3 regions of the Citrobacter sp. C1 genome follow, and region 2 is predicted to be linked to each of the others. Evidence: predicted binding sites of a transcription regulator. Region 2 holds the regulator's gene; each other region holds the start of a gene.
What was found. Region 2 encodes CRP, which controls carbon source genes, mostly activating them, when cyclic AMP is high. Its sites were predicted from a motif close to ATGTGANNNNNNTCACAT; they were not measured.
Positions count from the first base shown of each region.

Region 1: a site for CRP is predicted at 3,567-3,584, ahead of deoC (deoxyribose-phosphate aldolase). Genes of this name have one in related genera too.
Region 3: a site for CRP is predicted at 3,758-3,775, ahead of epd (erythrose-4-phosphate dehydrogenase). Genes of this name have one in related genera too.

Region 1 covers NZ_CP115035.1:4,331,581-4,337,258, reverse strand. The annotation lists gene IB214_RS20785 (patatin family protein) at 1-238, shown strand, start outside; gene IB214_RS20780 (metal-dependent hydrolase) at 235-1,011, shown strand; gene IB214_RS20775 (YjjW family glycine radical enzyme activase) at 1,069-1,932, opposite strand; gene IB214_RS20770 (YjjI family glycine radical enzyme) at 1,904-3,454, opposite strand; gene deoC (deoxyribose-phosphate aldolase) at 3,716-4,495, shown strand; gene deoA (thymidine phosphorylase) at 4,603-5,678, shown strand, end outside.
Region 2 covers NZ_CP115035.1:352,639-358,316, reverse strand. The annotation lists gene IB214_RS01690 (hydrolase) at 1-91, shown strand, start outside; gene IB214_RS01685 (YheU family protein) at 94-312, shown strand; gene IB214_RS01680 (phosphoribulokinase) at 365-1,234, shown strand; gene IB214_RS01675 (OsmC family protein) at 1,307-1,711, opposite strand; gene crp (cAMP-activated global transcriptional regulator CRP) at 2,021-2,653, shown strand; gene IB214_RS01665 (YccS/YhfK family putative transporter) at 2,705-4,792, shown strand; gene IB214_RS01660 (aspartate aminotransferase family protein) at 4,892-5,678, opposite strand, start outside.
Region 3 covers NZ_CP115035.1:792,051-797,728, reverse strand. The annotation lists gene fbaA (class II fructose-bisphosphate aldolase) at 156-1,235, opposite strand; gene pgk (phosphoglycerate kinase) at 1,333-2,496, opposite strand; gene epd (erythrose-4-phosphate dehydrogenase) at 2,545-3,564, opposite strand; gene IB214_RS03835 (PPC domain-containing DNA-binding protein) at 3,940-4,365, shown strand; gene IB214_RS03830 (ECF transporter S component) at 4,390-4,968, shown strand; gene IB214_RS03825 (energy-coupling factor transporter transmembrane component T) at 4,969-5,676, shown strand; gene IB214_RS03820 (energy-coupling factor ABC transporter ATP-binding protein) at 5,664-5,678, shown strand, end outside.

The DNA.
Region 1 (5,678 bases), 1.1 Mb from region 2:
AATTCCGGCCCTGCGGGAAGACTATAAAACCGGACGCCTGTGCGGACGTTACTTTTTGGCGACCGTCGGTAAACTGTTGGCGAAAAACACACCGTTGCCCCGCCAGACGCCGAAGATTATGGTGCCTGGACCGGTGGTGGTCCCTCCGGCACCGGTTGCCAACGATGCCCTTATACCGGTGGTGGCCGATGCACCTCAGGCCAACGACACGACGTTTAGCCATGAGGATCTGGCGTGAGCTATCGGTTTATCGATACGCATTGTCATTTTGATTTTCCGCCGTTCACCGGCGACGAACCTGCAAGCATTCAGCGGGCAATTGAAGCCGGTGTGAGCCGCATTATTGTGCCGGCGACCGAGGCGGCGAACTTTTCCCGCGTGCTGGCGTTGGCGCAAACCTACCCCCCGCTATTTGCAGCTCTGGGTTTACATCCGATTGTGATTGAACATCATGACGATGATGCCCTAGACCAGTTGCAACAGGCGCTGGAAAAGCGTGTACAGAAGGTGGTGGCGGTAGGGGAGATAGGACTGGATTTGTATCGTGATGATCCGCAGTTCGACAAGCAGGAAAGGATGCTGGACGCGCAGCTTCAACTGGCGAAGCGCTACGAACTGCCGGTGATCCTGCATTCACGACGTACTCATGACAAACTGGCGATGCACCTTAAGCGCCATGCGCTACCGCGTACCGGCGTAGTGCATGGCTTTGCCGGGAGCTTGCAGCAGGCGGAACGCTTTGTGCAGCTGGGATATAAAATTGGCGTGGGCGGAACCATTACCTATCCCCGTGCCAGCAAAACGCGCGAGGTGATGGCGCGGCTGCCGCTGGGATCTTTGCTGCTGGAAACCGATGCGCCGGATATGCCGCTCAACGGCTTTCAGGGTCAGCCCAATCGCCCGGAGCAGGTCACCAGGGTGTTTGAAGTATTATGTGAGCTGCGCCCGGAGCCCGCAGAGGTCATCGCCGAGGCGTTGTATCGCAATACGACGACGTTGTTTAATGTTTGACTGCGGGCGACGCCGCTTGTAGGCCGGATAAGACGCTTTGGCGTCGCATCCGGCAAGTCACAGATATAACGCCGGGAAAATTAGGTTATCAACCTCGCGTGCCCGTAATTCCTTTGCCAATTCTTCCACGTCCTCTGGCGTCGCGCTCGGCCAGGCTTTGGCTTCACCATACACGCCATGCGCATGAAACGCGTTAAGCCGCACGAGAATGTTGCCCAGGCGGTGAATAAACGCGGCCAGCGCATCAACGTGCTGCAGGTAATCAACGTGTCCGGGAATGACCAGCAGGCGAAGCTCCGCCAGTTTTCCCCGCTCGGCCAGAAAGAGAATACTGCGCTTGATTGCCGCGTTATCGCGCCCGGTGAGCTGCAAATGACATGCGCTGTCCCAGGCTTTTAAATCCAGCATGACACCATCGCAAACCGGCAGCAGCTTCTCCCAGCCGGTTTCACGCAGCATGCCGTTGCTGTCCACCATGCAGGTCAGGTGTTGCAGGTGCGGATCGGCTTTGATCGCTGAGAACAGCGCAATCACGAAAGGAAGCTGCGTTGTCGCCTCACCGCCGCTCACGGTTATCCCTTCAATAAACAACGATGCCTTACGAATGTGATGCAGCACCTCATCGACGCTCATCGTCTGCGTCATTGGCGTGGCCTGCTGCGGGCACATTTGTAGGCAGGTGTCGCACTGCTGGCAAACATCGGACTGCCACCACACTTTTCCCGCACTCAGACTTAAGGCGTCATGTGGACAATGCAGTACGCACTCCCCGCAATCGTTGCATCGCCCCATCGTCCACGGATTGTGGCAATTTTTACAGCGCAGATTGCACCCTTGCAGGAACAGGGCCAGGCGACTGCCCGGCCCGTCGACGCAGGAGAAAGGGATCAGCCTACTTACTGAAGCGCATCTGCTGTTCATGACTCATCACGCGAGGTTGACGTTCCAGAATACGAGTATTGCGAGCGGCCTCTTCGCCCAGCCAGGTGGTGTTGGTGCGTGAGCCTTCGGCACGGTATTTTTCCAGATCCGACAGGCGCACCATATAACCGGTGACGCGGACCAGATCGTTACCGCTGACGTTGGCGGTAAATTCACGCATTCCGGCTTTAAACGCGCCCAGGCAAAGCTGTACCAGCGCCTGTGGGTTACGCTTGATGGTTTCATCCAGCGTGAGGATGTCGCTGATCCCGGCGTGATAATACGCGTGATGCGGGGCCACGGTTTGCAGATGAGTAATAGGATCCGGCTCGTCGCCATACGGCAGACGCGCGCCCGGCGTGGTGCCAATGTCTGAACTGATCCCCGACTGCGCATGCAGCATCGCCCGCTGCTGCCAGCCGTATTTCACCGGAGTGTTGGCCACAAAGTCGGCAAGCTGGGCGCTGATCCGATAGCCCATCTCATTAGCGCTCTCATCTTTGCCGTAGCGTGCGTGCAGCCCGGCCTTCTCACACAGCAGGTTTACCGCCTCCGCCAGGCCGTACATACCAAACATCGGCACAAAACGTTCGGGATCAATCAACCCTTCCTGCACCAGGAAGCTATTCTCAAAGAAATGTGATTTCTCATAGAGGAATTCACACCGTGAATCAATGATGGCAATTTGCTGCTGGCAATAGTGCGGTAGGGTGTGCGTAAAGAAGTCATCGACAGACGTGCTGCGCTCTGCGATGGCTTTCAGATTCAGCCTAACCAGTGTACTTCCGCCGCCCGCCAGCGGCAGCGAGTTGTAACAACTGACGACGCCATAATGGCCTTTTGTGAAAATTTTATCATTTTCAGGGCCGTTGGAAATATGCGGTTTACTGCATTCGCAAATATTTTGCGCCACGTTTAACAGCAGGTCGTCAGGTGTGATTTGTGGATCATAAATAAAGGTAAGATTAGGCGAAACCTGCTTTAGCTCTGCATCTGCACGTAAAATGGCGCGGGTGATCGGCGTATCGGCCGGGCCAATATTGGCATGCATAAAGGCGTCTGGCAGGGTTCTGTCGAGATACCGCCAGAAACGTTTTATTCGAATATCGATCTCTTCTTGTGTTAGAATTCTAACATACGGTTGCAGCAGGGCATCGAGCTGACCAAGGTACACCGGCATCGACGTCACTGACGGAACATGGTGGTACAGAATGGTGAGCAAGGATAAGGCGTCATCAAGATCCTGTGCACCTTCCAGCTCCAGCCAGGCTGAACCGTTGGCCAGAAAATGCGCATAATTGGGCAAAACATAACGTGGTTTGAACGGGGCATGACCTTCGTACATATCGCAGATAACTCCGTCATCCAACGCCTGGCGTGCTTCAGCAGGCAACTGCGGATAAGGCAGTGCGTTTTCTGCCTCCAGCGCCAGAAAGTGGCGTTTCTGCTCAGGGCTGAGCACCGGACTGGTCACGATTTGTTGGCAGCGCTGTTGCAGCGCGAGTTCGCTTGAAGTGGGCATCGTCGATTCCTTTATGTGCCGAAGGTTAAGCAACATTGTAGGAAGCAACCGATCCTTAACCTTTGATCCGGATGCGCCTGATGCCATCGCTTCTCGCCAGTAAAGCTCGATTATTTGAAGTAGATCTCATTAGAGTAATGCAAATCTGTATGTGGTTTTCATTAACTGTGATGTATATCGAAGTGTAATAGCGAGCGGATGTTAGAATACTAACAAACTCGCAAGGTGAAATTTTATACGGCGATGCCGTTGGAGAATGTTATGACCGATTTAACAGCAAGCAGCCTGCGTGCCCTGAAACTGATGGACCTGACCACCCTGAATGATGACGACACCAACGAAAAAGTGATCGCGCTGTGTCATCAGGCAAAAACCCCAGTGGGTAACACGGCGGCAATCTGTATCTATCCGCGTTTCATCCCTATTGCGCGTAAAACGCTGAACGAGCAGGGCACGCCGGATATCCGTATTGCAACGGTAACCAACTTCCCGCACGGCAACGATGACATCGATATTGCGCTGGCAGAAACCCGTGCAGCGATTGCCTACGGCGCAGACGAAGTTGATGTGGTATTCCCGTATCGTGCGCTGATCGCCGGTAATGAGCAGGTCGGTTTTGACCTGGTGAAAGCCTGTAAAGAAGCATGTGCAGCGGCAAACGTGCTGCTGAAAGTGATCATCGAAACCGGTGAACTGAAAGAAGAAGCGTTGATTCGCAAAGCATCTGAAATCTCCATCAAAGCAGGGGCTGATTTCATCAAGACCTCTACCGGTAAAGTCCCGGTTAATGCGACGCCGGAAAGCGCACGCATCATGATGGAAGTGATCCGCGATATGGGCGTTTCGAAAACCGTTGGTTTCAAACCGGCTGGCGGCGTGCGTACTGCGGAAGACGCGCAGCAATTCCTCGCCATTGCCGATGAACTGTTTGGCGCAGACTGGGCGGATTCCCGTCACTATCGCTTTGGCGCATCCAGCCTGCTGGCAAGCTTGCTGAAGGCGCTGGGTCACGGCGACGGTAAGAGCGCAAGCAGCTACTAAGTTTTTATTGCCCATCGTAGGCCGGATAAGGTGCAAGCCGCCATCCGGCATGAATACGACTTGCCGGGTGGCGCATTGCTTACCCGGCCCATAATCGGGAGGTTCCCTTGTTTCTCGCACAAGAAATTATTCGTAAAAAACGTGATGGTCATGCGCTGAGTGATGAAGAAATTCGTTTCTTTATTAACGGTATTCGCGACAACACCATCTCTGAAGGGCAAATCGCCGCCCTGGCGATGACCATTTTCTTCCACGATATGACAATGCCTGAGCGTGTTTCGCTGACCATGGCAATGCGTGATTCAGGAACCGTGCTGGACTGGAAGAGTCTGCAGCTGAACGGCCCGATTGTGGATAAGCACTCTACCGGCGGTGTGGGTGACGTAACGTCACTGATGTTAGGTCCAATGGTCGCAGCATGCGGCGGCTATATTCCGATGATTTCCGGGCGGGGTCTGGGTCATACCGGCGGTACGCTGGATAAACTGGAAGCGATCCCGGGATTTGACATCTTCCCGGATGACGCGCGTTTCCGTGAAATTATTAAAGACGTGGGTGTGGCGATTATTGGGCAAACCAGCTCGCTCGCACCGGCGGATAAACGTTTTTATGCCACCCGCGACATTACCGCGACGGTGGATTCCATTCCGCTGATCACCGGTTCGATCCTGGCGAAAAAGCTGGCGGAAGGGCTGGATGCGCTGGTCATGGACGTGAAAGTTGGTAGCGGCGCCTTTATGCCAACCTACGAACTTTCAGAAGCCCTTGCTGAAGCAATTGTCGGCGTGGCGAACGGGGCAGGCGTGCGTACCACCGCACTGTTAACCGATATGAACCAGGTGCTGGCTTCCAGCGCCGGTAACGCAGTAGAAGTCCGCGAAGCCGTGCAGTTCCTGACCGGTGAATACCGCAATCCACGTTTGTTAGACGTCACCATGGCGCTGAGTGTGGAAATGCTGATCTCCGGCAAACTGGCGAAAGACGATGCCGAAGCCCGCGCCAAGCTGCAGGCGGTATTGGATAACGGTAAAGCGGCGGAAATTTTTGGTCGCATGGTCGCGGCGCAAAAAGGTCCGACCGACTTCGTGGAAAATTATGCGAAGTATCTGCCGACGGCAATGCTCAGCAAAGCGGTATATGCTGATACCGAAGGTTTTGTTAGCGCAATGGATACCCGTGCGCT
Region 2 (5,678 bases):
CGTCGGGTTTATTAGCGGCACGCTGCGCCATCCTGAGATGTGGCTGGAATCCCGTATCCCCGACTGGCTGACAACGTATCTGGAGGCATAATCATGCAGATCCCCTGGCAGGACTTATCCCCTGAAGCGCTGGACAATCTGATTGAAAGCTTTGTCTTGCGCGAAGGCACCGATTATGGTGAACATGAACGTTCGCTCGAACAAAAAGTCGCCGACGTCCGACGCCAGTTACAATCTGGCGAAGCTGTACTGGTATGGTCAGAACTGCATGAAACGGTCAACATTATGCCGCGAAAACAGTTTCGCGAATAACCCGCAGCCGGCGGCTGACTATAATAAAAACTAACCTATCCATGGAGTTATTATGTCTGCCAAACATCCGGTGATTGCGGTAACAGGATCCAGCGGCGCGGGGACCACCACCACCAGCCTCGCGTTTCGTAAAATTTTCGCCCAGTTAAATCTGCGCGCCGCCGAGGTGGAAGGCGACAGTTTTCACCGCTATACCCGTCCGGAGATGGACATGGCGATCCGCAAAGCGCGCGACGCCGGGCGACACATCAGTTACTTCGGCCCCGAAGCCAACGACTTCGGCCTGCTGGAACAAACCTTCAGCGAGTACGGCCAGACCGGCAAAGGCCAGTCACGAAAATATCTGCACACCTACGATGAAGCCGTTCCGTGGAATCAGGTTCCGGGAACGTTTACCCCGTGGCAGCCGCTGCCTGAACCCACAGACGTCTTATTCTATGAAGGCCTGCACGGTGGCGTGGTGACGCCGCAGCAAAACGTGGCGCGGCATGTTGATCTGCTGGTCGGCGTGGTACCGATCGTCAATCTGGAGTGGATCCAGAAGCTGACCCGCGACACCAGCGAGCGCGGTCACTCCCGCGAGGCGGTAATGGATTCGGTGGTACGTTCAATGGACGACTACATTAATTACATCACCCCGCAGTTTTCCCGTACGCATATTAACTTCCAGCGTGTACCGACCGTCGACACCTCCAATCCTTTTGCCGCCAAAAGCATTCCGTCACTGGATGAAAGCTTTGTAGTGATTCATTTTCGTAATCTGGAAGGCATCGACTTCCCGTGGCTGCTGGCGATGCTGCAGGGCTCATTCATTTCCCATATCAATACATTAGTGGTGCCGGGCGGCAAGATGGGGCTGGCGATGGAATTGATTATGCTGCCGCTGGTCCAGCGACTGATGGAAGGCAAAAAAATCGAGTGAAGCGTGGGAAGTGCCCGATGGCGTTACGCTTATCGGGCCTACAAATCAACATCATCCATCCGGCATCAGGGATTACGCGGCAATCACTTCATAGGAATGGGTAATATTCACCGCTTTTTCCAGCATCAGCGCCACGGAGCAGTATTTTTCCGCGGAGAGATCGACGGCGCGAGACACCGAAGCGTCTTTCAGATCGTTGCCAGTAACGATGAAATGCAGATTAATATGGGTAAACAGACGCGGCGCTTCTTCACGACGCTCGGAAGTGAGCTTCACTTCGCAGTTGGTCACATCCTGACGACCCTTTTGCAGGATCGACACCACATCAATGGCGCTACAGCCACCCGCAGCCATGAGTACCATTTCCATCGGGCTCGGCGCTTTATCACCGGAGTTACCGTCCATCAAGATTTGGTGGCCTGAGGCGGACTCACCGAGGAAGGTTAACCCCTCAACCCACTTTACACGCGCTTGCATATTTCGTAACTCCAATGTTTCAATTTTCCTGACAGATTACGCGTACATAACAATTCTCGCAACGGAAGGCGACCTGAGTCATGCTGAAGCGAGACACCAGGAGACACACGGCGAAAGCTATGCTAAAACAGTCAGGATGCTACAGTAATACATTGACGTACTGCATGTATGCAGAGGACATCACATTACAGGCTGCAGTTCACTTTTTAGCAGCCCCTTTCCCAGGTAGCGGGAAGCATATTTTTGCAACCCCAGAGGCAGCGTCGTGTTCTGACTCTGGAGACAGCTTATAACAGAGGATAACCGCGCATGGTGCTTGGCAAACCGCAAACAGACCCGACTCTCGAATGGTTCTTGTCTCATTGCCATATTCATAAGTACCCATCGAAGAGCACGCTGATTCACCAGGGTGAAAAAGCGGAAACGTTGTATTACATCGTTAAAGGCTCAGTGGCAGTGCTGATCAAAGATGAAGAAGGGAAAGAAATGATCCTCTCTTATCTGAATCAGGGCGATTTCATTGGTGAATTAGGCCTGTTTGAAGAAGGCCAGGAACGTAGCGCCTGGGTACGTGCCAAAACCGCATGTGAAGTTGCTGAAATTTCATACAAAAAATTTCGTCAATTAATCCAGGTTAACCCGGATATTCTGATGCGCCTGTCTTCTCAGATGGCTCGTCGCCTGCAGGTAACGTCCGAAAAAGTGGGCAACCTGGCCTTCCTGGATGTCACCGGTCGTATCGCCCAGACCCTGTTGAACCTGGCGAAACAACCTGACGCGATGACCCACCCGGACGGCATGCAGATCAAAATCACCCGTCAGGAAATTGGCCAGATCGTTGGCTGCTCCCGTGAAACCGTTGGTCGTATCCTGAAAATGCTGGAAGATCAGAACTTGATCTCCGCGCACGGTAAGACCATCGTCGTCTACGGCACGCGTTAACCTCGTCGAAATGGCGCGTTACCTGGTAATGCGCCATTTTTGTTTGCACCGATGTGGCGAAGACTGATTTATCACCCAGAGATCAACTACGCACTACGACAAACGCTGGTGCTGTGTTTACCCGTGGCTGTCGGTCTTATCATCGGTCAGCTTCATCTGGGGCTGCTGTTCTCCCTCGTCCCCGCCTGCTGCAACATTGCCGGTCTTGATACCCCGCATAAGCGATTTTTTAAACGCTTAGTTATTGGCGCGTCACTGTTTGCCGGATGTAGCCTGATCATGCAGCTATTGCTGGCAGAAAGCATTGCGCTCCCGCTGATCCTTACCGGCCTGACGCTGATTCTCGGCGTGACCGCCGAGTTAAGCCCGCTGCATGCACGACTGCTGCCCGCCTCACTGATTGCGGCAATTTTCACGCTAAGCCTGGCTGGCAACATGCCGGTCTGGGAACCGCTACTGATCTATGCGCTGGGAACATTGTGGTACGGCGCGTTCAACTGGTTCTGGTTCTGGTTGTGGCGTGAGCAGCCGCTGCGCGAATCGCTCAGCCTGTTATATCGCGAACTGGCCGATTACTGTGAAGCGAAATACAGCCTGCTAACCCAGCACGTCGATCCCGAAAAAGCGCTGCCCCCGCTGCTGGTTCGCCAGCAAAAAGCGGTGGATCTGATCACCCAGTGCTATCAGCAAATGCATATGCTGTCGGCGCATCACAACAACGAGTACAAACGCCTGCTGCGGGCCTTTCAGGAGGCGCTGGATTTGCAGGAGCATATTTCCGTCAGCCTACATCAACCAGAAGAGGTGCAGAAGCTGGTCGAACGCAGTCATGCAGAACAGGTGATTCGCTGGAATGCGCGCACCGTCGCCGACCGGTTACGCGTACTGGCAGATGACATTCTGTATCACCGCTTACCAACACGCTTTTCGATGGAAAAACAGATTGGCACGCTGGAGAAAATTGCCAACCAGCACCCGGAAAACCCGGTCGGGCAGTTTTGCTACTGGCACTTTAGCCGCATTGCCCGCGTGCTACGCACCCAGCGTCCGCTGTATGCCCGAGATTTAATGGCCGACAAACAGCGCCGCCTGCCGTTACTCCCGGCCCTGAAAAACTATCTGTCGCTGAAATCTCCCGCGTTGCGTAATGCCGGGCGTATCAGCGTCATGCTGAGCATCGCCAGCCTGATGGGCAGCGCCTTACACCTGCCCAAACCTTATTGGATCCTGATGACGGTCCTGTTCGTCACGCAAAATGGCTACGGTGCCACGCGGGTACGCATTCTGCATCGTTCGCTGGGTACGCTTGTCGGGCTGGTGATTGCCGGCGTCACGCTGCACTTTCATATTCCGGAAGGGTTTACGCTGGCGGCCATGCTGGTCATCACCCTCGTCAGCTATCTGATCATGCGCAAAAACTACGGCTGGGCCACCGTCGGGTTTACGGTTACGGCAGTGTATACCCTGCAGTTGCTGACGCTGAACGGAGAACAGTTTATTGTGCCGCGCTTTGTCGATACGGTGCTGGGCTGTTTGATTGCCTTTGGCGGCACGCTCTGGCTGTGGCCACAGTGGCAAAGCGGCCTGCTGCGCAAAAACGCCCACGATGCGCTGGAAGCCGACCAGGAAGCCATTCGCCTGATCCTCAGCAACGATCCACAGGCCACACCGCTGGCGTATCAGCGTATGCGGGTCAACCAGGCGCATAACACGCTGTTTAACTCACTGAACCAGGCGATGCAGGAGCCAGGTTTTAACTCACATTACCTGGCCGATATGAAACTGTGGGTCACGCACAGCCAGTTCATCGTCGAACATATTAATGCGATGACCACGCTGGCCCGGGAACACACCATGTTGACGCCGGATTTGGCGCAGCGGTATCTGCAGTCCTGTGAAATTGCGATTCAGCGTTGTCAGCAGCGGCTGGAATATGACGGGCCGGGGAGCTCCGGTGATGTGAACATTCTCGAGTCGTCGGAGATGCTGTCCCACGGTCCATTAAGTACCCTGGAGCAGCATCTGCAACGTATACTGGGGCATCTGAATACCATGCACACCATTTCGTCGGTGGCATGGCGTCAACGCCCGCACCACGGTATCTGGCTGAGCCGCCGGTTGCGGGATATGAAAGGTTAAGATCGACTGCCGGATGCGCTACGCTTATCCGGCCTACGAATCACACCTTACCCTGTAGGCCGGATAAGGCGTTTACGCCGCCATCCGGCAATCAACCAATCAGCCCACCACCTTCGCTACCGCCTGCGCAAAGCGCTGCATCCCTTCATCGATATCCGCCTCTTCCACCACCAGCGATGGCGCAAAACGCATCACATCCGGTCCCGCGTTCAGCACCATAACGCCTTCATGAGCAGCGGCGTAGAGGAAATCACGCGCCCGACCTTTGAACTGCGGCTTCAGCTCCGCGCCAATCAGCAGCCCCATACCGCGAATATCGCTAAAAATGTCATACTGAGCATCTATTTTCTGTAAATGCGCAACAAATGCCTGACGTTTGACCTGAACACCGTCCAGCACGTCCGGCGTGTTGATAATATCGAACGCCGTCTCTGCAACCGCACAGGCCAGCGGGTTACCGCCGTAGGTTGAACCGTGCGAACCGACATGGAACGCAGAAGCGATTTCCTGAGTGGTCAACATCGCGCTCACCGGGAAACCGCCGCCGAGGGCTTTGGCGCTGGTCAGGATATCCGGCGTCACGCCGTAGTGCATATAGGCAAACAGGTCGCCGGTACGCCCCATACCACACTGCACTTCATCAAACACCAGCAATGCCTGATGCTGATCGCACAGTTCGCGCAGGCCCTGCAGGAATTCCGGCGTGGCGGCCATAACACCCCCTTCGCCCTGAATTGGCTCGACCACCACCGCGCAGGTGTGATCGTCTATCACCGCTTTTACCGCATGCAGGTCGTTAAACGGTACATGGATAATGTCCGCCGGTTTTGGCCCAAAGCCGTCAGAATATTTTGGCTGCCCACCGACGGAAACGGTAAACAGCGAG
Region 3 (5,678 bases), 440 kb from region 2:
AGAAAGCCGCCCCACCGGGACGGGCAATTTGACAAGGGTAAACAATAAACGCCATTTTTGCCAAATAGATCACATAATTCTCTGTCGACTACCGCGAGAAATGACAATAAAAAAGCCCGCATTTGCGGGCCTGATGTCATGTTGAACGGCGTAAATTACAGAACGTCAACCGCGTTCAGTTCTTTGAAAGCCTGTTCCAGACGGGTGATCATGGTTGCCTGACCAGCACGCAGCCATACGCGCGGATCGTAGTATTTCTTGTTCGGCTGATCTTCGCCTTTCGGGTTACCCAACTGACCCTGCAGGTAAGCTTCGTTTGCTTTGTAGTAGTTCAGAACACCTTCCCAGGTCGCCCATTGGGTATCGGTATCGATGTTCATTTTCACTACGCCGTAGCTTACGGAGTCTTTGATTTCCTGAGCAGTAGAACCGGAACCGCCGTGGAAGACGAAGTTCAGGCTGTTGTGCGGCAGGTTATGTTTCTTAGAAACATAGTCCTGAGAGTCACGCAGGATAGTCGGGGTCAGAACCACGTTACCTGGTTTGTACACGCCGTGTACGTTACCGAAGGATGCCGCGATAGTGAAACGCGGGCTGATTTTGCTCAGCTCGGTGAACGCGTAATCAACGTCTTCTGGCTGGGTGTACAGTGCAGAAGCGTCCATGTGGCTGTTGTCCACGCCGTCTTCTTCGCCACCGGTGCAACCCAGTTCGATTTCCAGAGTCATGTCCATTTTGGACATGCGCGCCAGGTATTTGGAGCAGATTTCGATGTTCTCTTCCAGAGACTCTTCAGACAGATCGATCATGTGAGAAGAGAACAGCGGTTTGCCGGTTGCTGCGAAGTGTTTTTCACCCGCGTCCAGCAGACCGTCGATCCACGGCAGCAGTTTCTTCGCGCAGTGGTCAGTGTGCAGGATAACCGGAACGCCGTAATGTTCAGCCATCTGGTGAACGTGATGCGCACCAGAGATAGCACCGAGGATTGCCGCGCCCTGAGGAACGTCAGACTTCACGCCTTTACCCGCGATGAATGCAGCGCCACCGTTGGAGAACTGAACGATTACCGGTGCTTTAACTTTTGCAGCGGTTTCCAGAACGGCGTTAATGGAGTCGGTACCGACGCAGTTAACAGCTGGCAGTGCAAAGTTGTTTTCTTTTGCTACCTGGAAAACTTTCTGTACGTCGTCGCCAGTGATGACGCCCGGTTTTACGAAATCAAAAATTTTAGACATGTTACGTAGTCCTGTATCTGTATCTTCGACCGTTGAAGAAGGTTCGCGAGCGTTTAAGCGCGCTGAAAAACAGGCGGGTCACCCCGCCTGAACTGAATTACTTCTTAGCACGCTCTTCGAGCATGGCTACTGCTGGCAGAACTTTGCCTTCCACGAACTCGAGGAATGCGCCGCCACCAGTGGAGATGTAGGAGATTTTGTCAGCGATGCCGAACAGGTCGATAGCCGCCAGGGTGTCGCCGCCGCCAGCGATAGAGAATGCTTCGCTGTCGGCAATGGCGTTAGCCACGATTTCAGTCCCTTTGCGGAAGTTCGGGAATTCAAACACGCCAACCGGGCCGTTCCACAGAATGGTTTTTGCATTCTTCAGGATCTCAGCCAGCTGCTGTGCAGATGCGTCACCGATATCCAGGATCTGCTCGTCTTCTTTCACGTCGTTAACAGATTTCAGCGTTGCAGGCGCAGTTTCAGAGAACTCAGTTGCTACGCGAACGTCAGCCGGTACCGGGATGTCGCAGAGAGTCAGCAGGCGCTTGGCTTCATCAACCAGGTCTGCTTCGTACAGGGATTTACCCACGTTGTGGCCTTGCGCAGCAACGAAGGTGTTGGCGATACCACCGCCGACGATCAGCTGGTCAGCAATTTTAGACAGAGAGTCCAGAACGGTCAGTTTGGTAGAAACTTTAGAACCACCAACGATAGCAACCATCGGACGAGCCGGTTCTTTCAGAGCTTTACCCAGTGCGTCCAGCTCAGCGGCCAGCAGCGGACCCGCGCAAGCAACGTCAGCGAATTTCGCGATACCGTGAGTAGAAGCCTGCGCACGGTGAGCCGTACCGAAAGCATCCATGACGAATACGTCGCACAGTGCAGCGTATTTTTTAGACAGTGCTTCGTCGTCTTTCTTCTCGCCTTTGTTAAAGCGAACGTTTTCCAGAACCACCAGTTCACCGGCTGCAACGTCAACGCCGTCGAGGTAATCTTTTACCAGACGAACCGGGTTAGACAGTTTGTCTTTCAGGTAGTTAACAACCGGCAGCAGAGAGAATTCTTCGTTGTACTCGCCTTCGGTAGGACGACCCAGGTGGGAAGTTACCATCACTTTTGCACCCTGTTTCAGGGCCAGTTCGATGGTCGGCAGAGACGCACGGATACGCGCATCGCTGGTTACTTTCCCTTCTTTAACTGGTACGTTCAGATCCGCACGGATAAAAACACGTTTACCAGCAAGATCCAGATCGGTCATCTTAATTACAGACATGGTGAATCCTCTCGTTGATTCTTAAAGTTTTGCAAGCGCTCACGCGCCTTACCTGAAACCAATAGCAGCCATCGCTAACGTTGTGTCGAGCATGCGGTTAGCAAAGCCCCATTCATTATCGCACCAGACCAATGTTTTGATCAGGTGAGCACCACTTACGCGCGTTTGCGTACCATCAACGATGGCGCTGTGCGGGTCGTGGTTAAAATCTACAGAGACCAACGGTAATTCCGTATAGTCAACTATACCATGAAATGCACCTTGTGCTGCTTTTTGCAGCAACTGGTTGACTTCACTCGCTTTTACTGGTTTTTTCACCGTCACGCTTAAGTCGATCGCCGTCACATTTATGGTCGGTACACGCACCGCAATCGCTTCAAAACGATCGTTAAATTGTGGAAAAATTCGTGTGATCCCCGCCGCCAGTTTGGTATCAACGGGAATAATCGACTGACTGGCTGCTCGCGTACGACGCAGGTCGGGATGATAGGCATCAATAACCTGTTGATCGTGCATCGCGGAGTGGATCGTCGTAACGGTGCCGGACTCGATGCCGTAAGCATCATCCAACAATTTAATAACGGGAATAATGCAATTCGTGGTGCAGGAGGCGTTGGAAACGATCCGGTCTTCAGCGCGCAGCTGATCCTGATTAACGCCAAACACAACGGTTGCGTCGATGTCGTGACTACCAGGATGTGAAAAGAGCACTTTTTTTGCACCTGCGGCAATATGCGCTTCGCCGTGTTCGCGGCTACCGAAGACCCCCGTACAGTCCAGCACGACGTCAACACCCAGTTCGCGCCACGGAAGCGCATCGAGTGTTCGCTCATGCAGAATGCGAATCGCGTCGTCGCCAACAATGAGCTGGTCGCGTTCCTGGCGAACATCCCAGGCAAAACGTCCATGGCTGGTGTCATATTTCAACAAATGCGCCATGCCTTCAGCACTCGCCAATTCGTTGATGGCCACCACGGTGATTTCCGCCCGACGCCCGGATTCATACAAAGCACGAACCACGTTGCGCCCGATGCGACCGAAACCATTAATCGCTACGCGTACGGTCATAGGTCTCCTGCAAGGATTTCTCAGAAACGATGTGGCTGACAGAGTAATGCAGCAAATCGCTCAGGGAAACCTTACCTGTCGCAAACTGCGACTGTTTGATTAATTGTCGAACATTTAATCGACTGAAACGCTTCAGCTAGAATAAGCGAAACAAGGAATAAAAGGAATGATTGTCCAGCAACAGAACACCGTTATCTGACTTACATCACATTTTAACGCTCTGCCCCGCTAAATTTATTCCATATTCCAGAATTGCGAATAAGCGTAGCAAGATTATTTCGTTGCCGTGTCACAAATCCTGATTTATATCAGAAAGCACCCTAGCCAGCGTCTATATTATCAGCGCTACGTCCGAGTCTCGGAGTCCCTCAACCTATGGTCACATACTCTCCTCACGCCTCTGCAGCTCGCTTTCATGCGCTGCGTTTACTCCCTGGCCAGGAAGTCTTTTCCCGACTGCACGATTTTATCCAACAGCATCAATTACATGCCGCCTGGATTGCCGGTTGTACCGGAAGTTTAACCCACGTTGCCTTACGCTTCGCGGGTCAGGAAGAAACCACATTGCTCACCGGCACCTGGGAAATTATCTCCCTGAACGGCACGCTGGAACTGACCGGCGAACACCTGCATCTTGCGGTTTCTGACCCACAGGGCGCGATGTTGGGAGGCCACATGATGCCGGGCTGTACCGTGCGTACCACGCTGGAACTGGTGATTGGCGAACTCACAGAGCTGGCGTTTAGCCGCCAACCTTGTGTCGTTTCCGGCTATGACGAACTGGTTATCACATCCCGTTAACGCTTCACTTTAAAGAGGTTTTCTATGGCGCGTCACCAATTTTCCAGCCAGTCACTGGTACTGATTGTTATTGCCATTGCCATCAATATGGTCGGTGGACAGCTCATCAGCATGGTGAAACTGCCTATTTTTCTCGACTCCATCGGCACCATTATCAGCGCGGTGCTATTAGGCCCGATTGTGGGAATGTTAACGGGATTACTCACCAACCTGCTGTGGGGGTTACTCACCGATCCGATCGCTGCCGCCTTCGCGCCGGTAGCCATGGTTATCGGGCTGGTCGCAGGATGGCTGGCACGAGCAGGATGGTTTCGTACCTTACCGAAAGTGGTGTTCAGCGGCGTGATCATTACCCTGGCCGTCACTGTCGTTGCCGTGCCTATCCGCACCACCTTGTTTGGCGGCGTGACCGGCAGCGGCGCTGATTTATTTGTTGCCTGGATGCACTCGGTTGGCGAGGGTCTGGTTGAGTCGGTGGCTGTCACGGTGATTGGCGCCAATCTGGTAGATAAAATTCTCACCGCCGTGATTGTTTGGGTACTGTTGCGCCAGCTTCCATTGCGCACCACACGTCATTTTCCAACGATGTCTGCTGTGCGCTAAATGCACCCGTTTACCTCGTTAACCCTGTGGGCGCTGGCCGCATGTTCCACATTGCTGCTACCCGCGGGAATACCGCTTACCGTTTACAGCACGGTCGTGTTCCTGTTCTTACTCTGTATGCCAGCCACGCGTCCCCGGGCGAAATATGTCGTCTGGTTGATGGTGCCCCTGGGCGTTGGATTGTGGCTGGTCCACGGTGGCTGGTTGACCGAATGGATAAGCGGACAACCGCGCACGCCACAACGGTGGGCCGATGCCATCACGCTGTGGCTGCGGATCCTGGCAATTGTGTCAACGTCACAGCTGTGGATGCAGTACGTGCCGGTATCGCGGTTTATTCGCGCCCTGTTTGCCTCCCGCCTGCCGCCCGGCGTTGCCTACCTGTTTGCAGGCCCGCTGCTGGTTGTTGAGCAACTCAAACGCCAGTTGGCGATTATTCGCGAAGCCCAGCGCGCGCGCGGCGTGCCGTTGGACGAGCACTGGTATCAACGGCTGCGCGCCATGCCAGCGCTGATCGTGCCACTCACGCATAATGCGCTTAACGATCTGGTGGTTCGCGGGGCGGCACTGGACATGCGGGCCTTTCGTTTGCATCGCAGACGCACAACGTTATGGGCACCGGAGGACAGCACCTTACAACGCATTGCCCGCTACACGATGGTACTCGCCATGCTGGTCGAAGCAGGAGTGTGGATATGGTTACGCTAGAG